2 regions of the Nakamurella sp. A5-74 genome follow, and region 2 is predicted to be linked to the other one. Evidence: riboswitches for the same ligand, from Rfam matches in the RefSeq annotation. Region 2 holds a riboswitch; the other holds the start of a gene.
What was found. Region 2 has a riboswitch for thiamine pyrophosphate ahead of ABLG96_RS16705 (thiamine ABC transporter substrate-binding protein). Riboswitches for the same ligand answer to the same signal wherever they lie in the genome.

Region 1: it holds a riboswitch for thiamine pyrophosphate, as region 2 does, so the genes downstream of both, ABLG96_RS01020 (YkoF family thiamine/hydroxymethylpyrimidine-binding protein) here and ABLG96_RS16705 (thiamine ABC transporter substrate-binding protein) in region 2, are expected to answer to the same signal.

Annotation. Positions count from the first base shown of each region.
Region 1 is NZ_CP159218.1:211,409-214,805, forward strand. Features, by position in the region: gene ABLG96_RS01015 (histone-like nucleoid-structuring protein Lsr2) at 1-816, opposite strand, end outside; TPP riboswitch at 1,368-1,475, shown strand; gene ABLG96_RS01020 (YkoF family thiamine/hydroxymethylpyrimidine-binding protein) at 1,528-2,211, shown strand; gene ABLG96_RS01025 (ECF transporter S component) at 2,208-2,819, shown strand; gene ABLG96_RS01030 (ATP-binding cassette domain-containing protein) at 2,816-3,397, shown strand, end outside.
Region 2 is NZ_CP159218.1:3,649,314-3,652,710, forward strand. Features, by position in the region: gene ABLG96_RS16700 (iron ABC transporter permease) at 1-1,255, opposite strand, end outside; gene ABLG96_RS16705 (thiamine ABC transporter substrate-binding protein) at 1,264-2,181, opposite strand; gene ABLG96_RS16710 (hypothetical protein) at 2,198-2,518, shown strand; TPP riboswitch at 2,516-2,624, opposite strand; gene ABLG96_RS16715 (glycosyltransferase 87 family protein) at 2,629-3,397, opposite strand, start outside.

The DNA.
Region 1 (3,397 bases), 1.3 Mb from region 2:
CTCGTCGGTGTCCTCGGATGCTCTGTGCTGCAGCAGTTCTGCCCGGCAGGCACCCAGCCAGCGGTAGGACCATTCCTGCGCCAGCGGCCGACTCTCGGTGAACACGACCGGGATCTGCGGATGGCGGGCCTGCAACTCGGCCAACGCCCCGGCGACCGTGGCGCCGGCGACGTGCGGCAGGTCAAAGACCTTGCTGTAGCGGTCTTCCACGACGATCGCGCCGCGAGGCAGCGTCGCCAGTTCGGCTGCCGCATACCGCAGCTTCCCGTTGAGCAGGGAGGATGCGAGGTCCTCGAGGGTCTTGCGTTCGACGGCGGCGATCACCTCGCCGTCGAGTTCCACCGCGTAGTCGCCGGCAGTCAGGCGCTGCCGGCGGGTGGTCGCCTGCTGCGCCGAGAACCGCCACGGGTACTTCTCGGCGCTGTCGACCAGGATCTCCAGGACCTGCCCGTGGGCGCGGGCTCTCGGCAGGGTGACGTTCGGGCGGGCCTGCTTCGTCGTCCGGGGCGACTGCCAGAACACCATCTCGCGGCCGCGGGCCATCGTGACGACGAACTGCGACCGGTTCTCCCGCGCACGCTCCAGGATCAGGTCGATGGCCGGTCCGCGGCGGGTGCAGGCGCGCACCGGCCAGCGTTCGATGATCTCCGCGTCCGCCGGCCACTCGGTCGACCGGTGACAGAACACCTTCGACGCTCGGGGCCACGTCTCGCGCGCCTTCACCACGATTCCTTCGGCCCCGAGCGGGATGCGGACCAGGTAGGGCAGCTTCGAGTCGGGTTCGGGGTTGCGCGCGATCAGCAGGTCGTCCGGCACCGCTCCATGGTGGCACGAGCGCGTCGTCCCAGCGCTGATCGAGCAAGGAACGAGTCGAGATCCCGTATAGACCTGAACATGAGCGGCAGGGTCCGGGGAGCGATCGAGCGACCCCCCGTTGATCGAGCGACGGAGGAGTCGAGATCCCGTCCTGATCACATGAGCGGCAGGGTCCGGGGAGCGATCGAGCGACCCCCCGTTGATCGAGCGACGAAGGAGTCGAGATCCCGTCCTGATCACGCAGCCGCTCACGCTGGGCACGTTCGCTCACGGTCGAACGTGAGCGGCTGACCCGAACATGAGCGGCAGGGTCCGGGGAGCGATCGAGCGACCCCCCCGTTGATCGAGCGACGAAGGAGTCGAGATCCCGTCCTGATCAGGCAGCCGCTCACGCTGGGAACGTCCGCCCATTCAATGCCGGACGACGCCGATCAGGTCGACCACGCCGGCCGTGGACAGTAGACGCGGCTGATGGCCGCGTCGCTGGGTCTCTGTGTTGACAAGGGTTCCTGCCACGAGACGGGACAGCCGTGCGCTGGGGGTACGGTTGGGAGAGACCCCCGGGGAGCGCCGATCGGCGCTGAGAGTGCGGATTGCCCGCAGACCCGTCAACCTGATCCGGTTCGTACCGGCGTAGGGAGCAGGGTGCCTGTCCGACATCGGAAGTCGGCGCGGGTCCTTGATATATCCGCGGGCCTGAGGGGACCCGTGATGAGCACCCAGCACGACCAGCAGGTGGCCACCTTTGCGACGCCTGAGCAGCTCGGCATTGGAATGCGGCTGAGCGTCCACCCCCACTGCGACGACTTCGCGAACGTCATCCTCGGCGCGCTCGCCGACGTCACCGGCGACGGCCTGAGCGACGGCCTCGTTGTGGAGACCGACGAGGTCAGCAGCTACGTCGGTGCGCGCACCGAGCCCGCGGAGCAGCGACTGGCTGCGTTCGCCGTTGCCCTCATCGCCGCCGTGTCTCAGCGTTGCGGTGGGGGGCACGTTGTCACCCATATCCTCCTGTCCCGGGGCTGCCCCGGTGAGGTGTCCTGCGACCTGGACGTCACCGGCTTGCCCAGCGCGGCGCCGGTGGAGCTGGAGCCCACCGGTGTCCGTGCGGCAGCGCAGTGGTCGTTGTACCCGCTCCTGGACGGCGGTTCCGGTCACGGCGACCACATGTCGCACATCGAGTCCGCAATCGCCTCCGCGCGTACCCGGGGCGCCGCGGCCCGGGCGAATCACTACGCCACGAAGCTGACTGGCGACGTGGCCGAGGTCCTGGCCACCGCCATTGACGCGTGGGCTCAGGTGGGCGCCGTCGTCCCGCACGTCGTGTCCCACCTCACCGTCTCGGTGGGCTCGCCGAGCCCGGCCGAGGACTCGAAAGGAACGAACGCGCCGTGACCGCCAAACGCAACTCTTCTCCCATCCGGACCCATCGCGGCTGGGCCATGAAGGACCTCGTCCTCCTCGTCGTCCTGGGTGTCGTGTTCGGCTTCGCCTACTGGGCGCTCGTCCAGGGCTGGAACGGGCTGAGCATCCTGATGGGTCCGGCCGGCGACCTTTCCCAACACATCCTGTTCGGCGGATGGCTCCTGGTCTCCCCGATCGCCGTCGCGATCATCCGCCGGCCCTTCGCCGGCGTGATCGCCGAAATCCTCGCCGCGGTCATCGAGGTCGTTTTTCTCGGCTCGCCGGTCGGCCCGACGCTTCTGATCGCCGCAGCCATCCAGGGCGCGGGCAGCGAGCTGCCGTTCGCACTGACGAGGTACCGGCGATTCGGCTGGGGCGTCTTCGCCCTGGCCGGCCTTCTCGGCGCCGGCCTGGTGTTCTTCTACTCCGCCTTCCGGTCCGGTTGGTACGGACAGGACATCTTCTTCCTGCGCCTGGCCATGCAGGCCCTGTCCGGGATCGTCCTGGGTGGGTTGCTCGCCAAGCTCATCGTCGACGCCCTGGCCCGCACCGGTGTTGTCGACAACTTCGCGATCGGCCGCGAGCTGGGCCAGCGGTGAGTAGCCGGCCGCCGCCGGCCGTCTGCGCCGACGGGGCGGGCGGTGCGGCCGTCGTCGAGCTGGACAACATCACCGTGGCCTTTGCCCGGCGCGACGAGCCCGTGCTGCGCGCGGTGTCGGTGCGGCTCGCACCGGGAGAACAGATGGTCGTCTTCGGCGCGTCCGGGTCGGGTAAGTCGACGCTCCTGCACGTGATCACCGGGGTCGTCCCGCACACCGTGACCGCGGACATCACCGGCGGGGTGATCGTCGCCGGGACGAGTGATGCCAGCTCCGTCGTCGAACGGTCCCGGCACCTCGGGGTCCTTGCCCAGGACCCGTCCGCGGCGGTCTGCCTGCCGCAGGTCGAACAGGAGCTCGCTCTGCCGCTGGAGAATCAGGCGACCGAGCCGGCGACCATCGGTCCGCGGGTCAGTGCCGTCCTGGATGCCGTCGGCGCCGCCGGTTTGCGACACCGGGCTACCGCACGTCTCTCCGGCGGGGAGGCTCAGCGGGTCGCCGTCGCGGCGGCCCTGATCACCGAGCCCGAGGTGCTCCTGCTCGACGAGCCGACATCGATGCTCGACCCGGCCGGGGTC
Region 2 (3,397 bases):
CGAAGCCGACCGTCACCGCCGACACCCCGAGCGGCAGCATCATCACCGCATCGACGCTCGACAGCAGTCGTCGCCCCGCCGTGCTGCGCGGGCGTCGGGCGAGCAGTGCACTCACCGCGAGGCCGACCACGAGGGCGCCGATGGCCGCGAACACCGCTGCCCGCAACGAGTTCCCCAGCGCCGTGGTGACCGGCACCAGCATGATGTTGTCCGCCCCCAGGGTGCCGAGGGCCCGGTAGTTGTCCAGCCCCCATCCTGCTCCCGTGCTCGTCTGCGTGCGGAGTGACCGCACCACGAGCACGGCGATCGGCACCACCATCGCCAGCACGGTGACGGCAGTGATCAGTACCGCGGGGACGGCGCCCCTGGTGATCCCGCGCCGCAGCGTCGAGGCCGTCCGCCAGGTCGCCTCGGCCCGCGACCGGAGCAGCCCGGTGATCGCCAGCAGTACCGCGACGGCGACGATCTGCACGACTGACAGCACCGCCGCCGTCCGCAGGTCGAAGATGACGACCGTCTGCCGGTAGATCTCCGTCTCCAGGGTCCGGTAGCGGCCGCCACCCATCACCAGCATGATCCCGAAGCTGGTGGCGCAGAACAGGAACACCATCGAGGCGGCACCCAGTACGGCTGGCATCAGTGCGGGCAGTGTCACCGTGGCGAACGCGCGTACCGGTCCGGCCCCCAGGCTGCGTGCGGCGAGCACCTCCCGATCGTCCAGACCCGCCCAGGATGCGCCGACAGTGCGCACGACGACGACGTAGTTGAGGAACACGTGGGCCGCGAGGATGGCGCCGACGGTCCCGTCCCACCCCCAGGAACCGAGCGGACCGTCGTCTGCGAAGAGCGTCCGGAACGCCAATCCCACCACCACGGTCGGCAGCACGAACGGAATCGTGACCAGGGCGCGCACCACTCCCCTGCCGCGGAACGAACAGCGGTACAGCACGTACGCACCGGGGATTCCGAGCAGCAGACACAGCCCGGCGGAGGCTGCCGCCTGCCACACCGTGAACCAGAGGATCTGCCGGATCCTGCTGCGTCCCAACACCTCACCGAATGCCCCCAGCTGCCAGGATCCGTCCTCCAGCAGCCCACGGCCCAGTAGCGTGCCCACCGGATAGAGGAAGAACAGCCCCAGTGCCGCGACCGGCAGCGCGGCCAGGACCATCAGTCCGGTCGCCCGTCGGGAACCGGACGGGGGAAGGCCGACCGGCGGCCGCGCCCGTTCCAGGGTTCCCGCCAGGGCGGACATCGGCGTTCTCAGCTCTCCATCAGATCGGACCAGGACGAGATCCAGCCCTCCCGGTTCGCGGTGATCTCGGCCGGATCCATCTCCGCCGGCGCCGTGGCCACCGGTGCGAACTTCTTCCAGTCCGCCGGCAGCGCGGTGTGCGCATCGACCGGGTAGACGTACATCTGCTCGGGGACAGCAGCCTGGAACCCGTTGCTCAGCATCCAGTCGACGACCTTCTGGGCGCCGGTCGGGTTCTGCGCGCCCTCGAGCACTCCGACGTATTCGATCTGGCGGAAGCAGGTGTCCAGCAGTGCAGCCGTCGGCGCCGCGGTGTCCCCGGCAGCGGCCTCGAACGGCGGTGACGAGGCGTACGACAGCACCAACGGCCGGTCACCCTTACCGGTCGAGCCGGAGAAGTCGACGGTGTACGCATCGTTCCAGCCGGCGGTGATCTTCACCCCGTTGTCCTTGAGCTGCTGCCAATACGCCTGCCACTTGTCGGCGCCGAAGTGCGCGATCGTCCCCAGCAGGAACGCCAGACCCGGTGAGCTGGTCGCGGGCGAGGGCACCACGAACAGATTCTTGTACTGCGGTTGCGTGAGATCCTCGTAGCTGGTCGGCGGCTGGATGTTCTTGCCTGCGAACCACTTCTCGTCGACGTTGACGCAGGCGTCGCTGTAGTCCACCGCGGTCAGCCGGCCATCAGTGGCGGCGGAGTAGGTGGTACTGCCGTTACCGGCCGCCGGCGAGGTGTAGGGCGCGAACACACCCTCGTCCAGGGCGCGGGAGGCGAACGTGTTGTCGACGCCGAACGCTACGTCGCCCAGCGGCTTGTTCTTGGTGAGCACCAACTGGTTCACCATCGCACCGGCGTCACCCTGGGCGATGATCTTGAGGGTGATCCCGGTGTCCTGCTGGAACTTCGCGACGACGTCCTTGGTCATGTTGAACGAGTCGTGGGTGACGAGCGTGACCTCACCACCGCCGGCGGCGTTGCGGGTCGATCCGGTGCCGGCGGGCGTACTGGACGGGGAACTCGACGCAGCACTGGACGCAGTGCTCGACGGGGAACTCGACGCAGCACTGGACGCAATGCTGGATGGCGAGCTCGCCGCTGCGCTCGTCGACGGCGTCGGGCCACCGCTCTGTGCCGGTGTCGCGGCCGAACCGCAGGCGGTCAGCGTGAACGCTGCGGCGGTGAGCGCCAGGGCAGCGCGGCGGCCGCGCCACCGGAGGGTGGAGTACGTCATGGGGTGCCTTCCCGAAGGTCAGCACGGGTGATCGATGAGAGGACGTCCCTGCGCCGGCATGATCCGGATCAGGTTCGACGGTCAGGGACTTCGTGTCCCTCTCTCAGCCCGGCGCACCGGACTCCCGTGTCTCCTGTGACGCTACGCGGTTGCGGGGACCTGGGTCGCAGCGGCCACCGCTCTGCGTCCGACTGTCAGCAACACCACCAGGGTCGCGATCCCCAGCACGGGATAGACGGCACCGAGCAGTCTCACCCACAGCGCCAGCGGCTCCCCGGCTCCCCAGGTCCTCGCCTCCTGGGCCGCGAGGAGCGGCATCAGGAATGCCAACGTCACCACCGCCCAGCTGCCGGCCAGCCACTGCACGGCGCGCTCCGCACGCCGAGGGCCGCACCAGCACCACAGCACCAGCGGCAGGACCCACACCCAGTGGTGGTTCCAGGAGATCGGCGAGATCTCCAGACCGATGAACTGCACTGCCAGGAAGGCCGCGAGGCGGTCGCCGGCCCGCAGCGACCCGACGGCGGCCAGGATCCCCAGCACGATCACACCGACCACGGCGACGGCCCAGAGGACGGTCGAGTCCTCCCCCGCCAGCCGGTCGATCGCTCCCCGCAACGACTGGTTTCGGACCGCCGCGACCACTCCTGTGCGCTCCGGTTCGAAGATCAGCTCGGTGAAGTACCGCCCGGTCAGATCGGGGACGACGAGCAGCGCCAGCAGTCCCGTCGCGACGAAGGTCGCCACCGCTGCGGCCACCGCGGAGAACCGTCGGGAGAGCAGATAGAACAGGCCGGTGACGGCGGGGATCAGCTTGATGCCCGCGGTCAGCCCGACAGTGACACCGGCGACCCAGTCCTTGGTCGCCACCGCGCCCAGCAGCAGCACCGTCATCAACAGCAGGTTGATC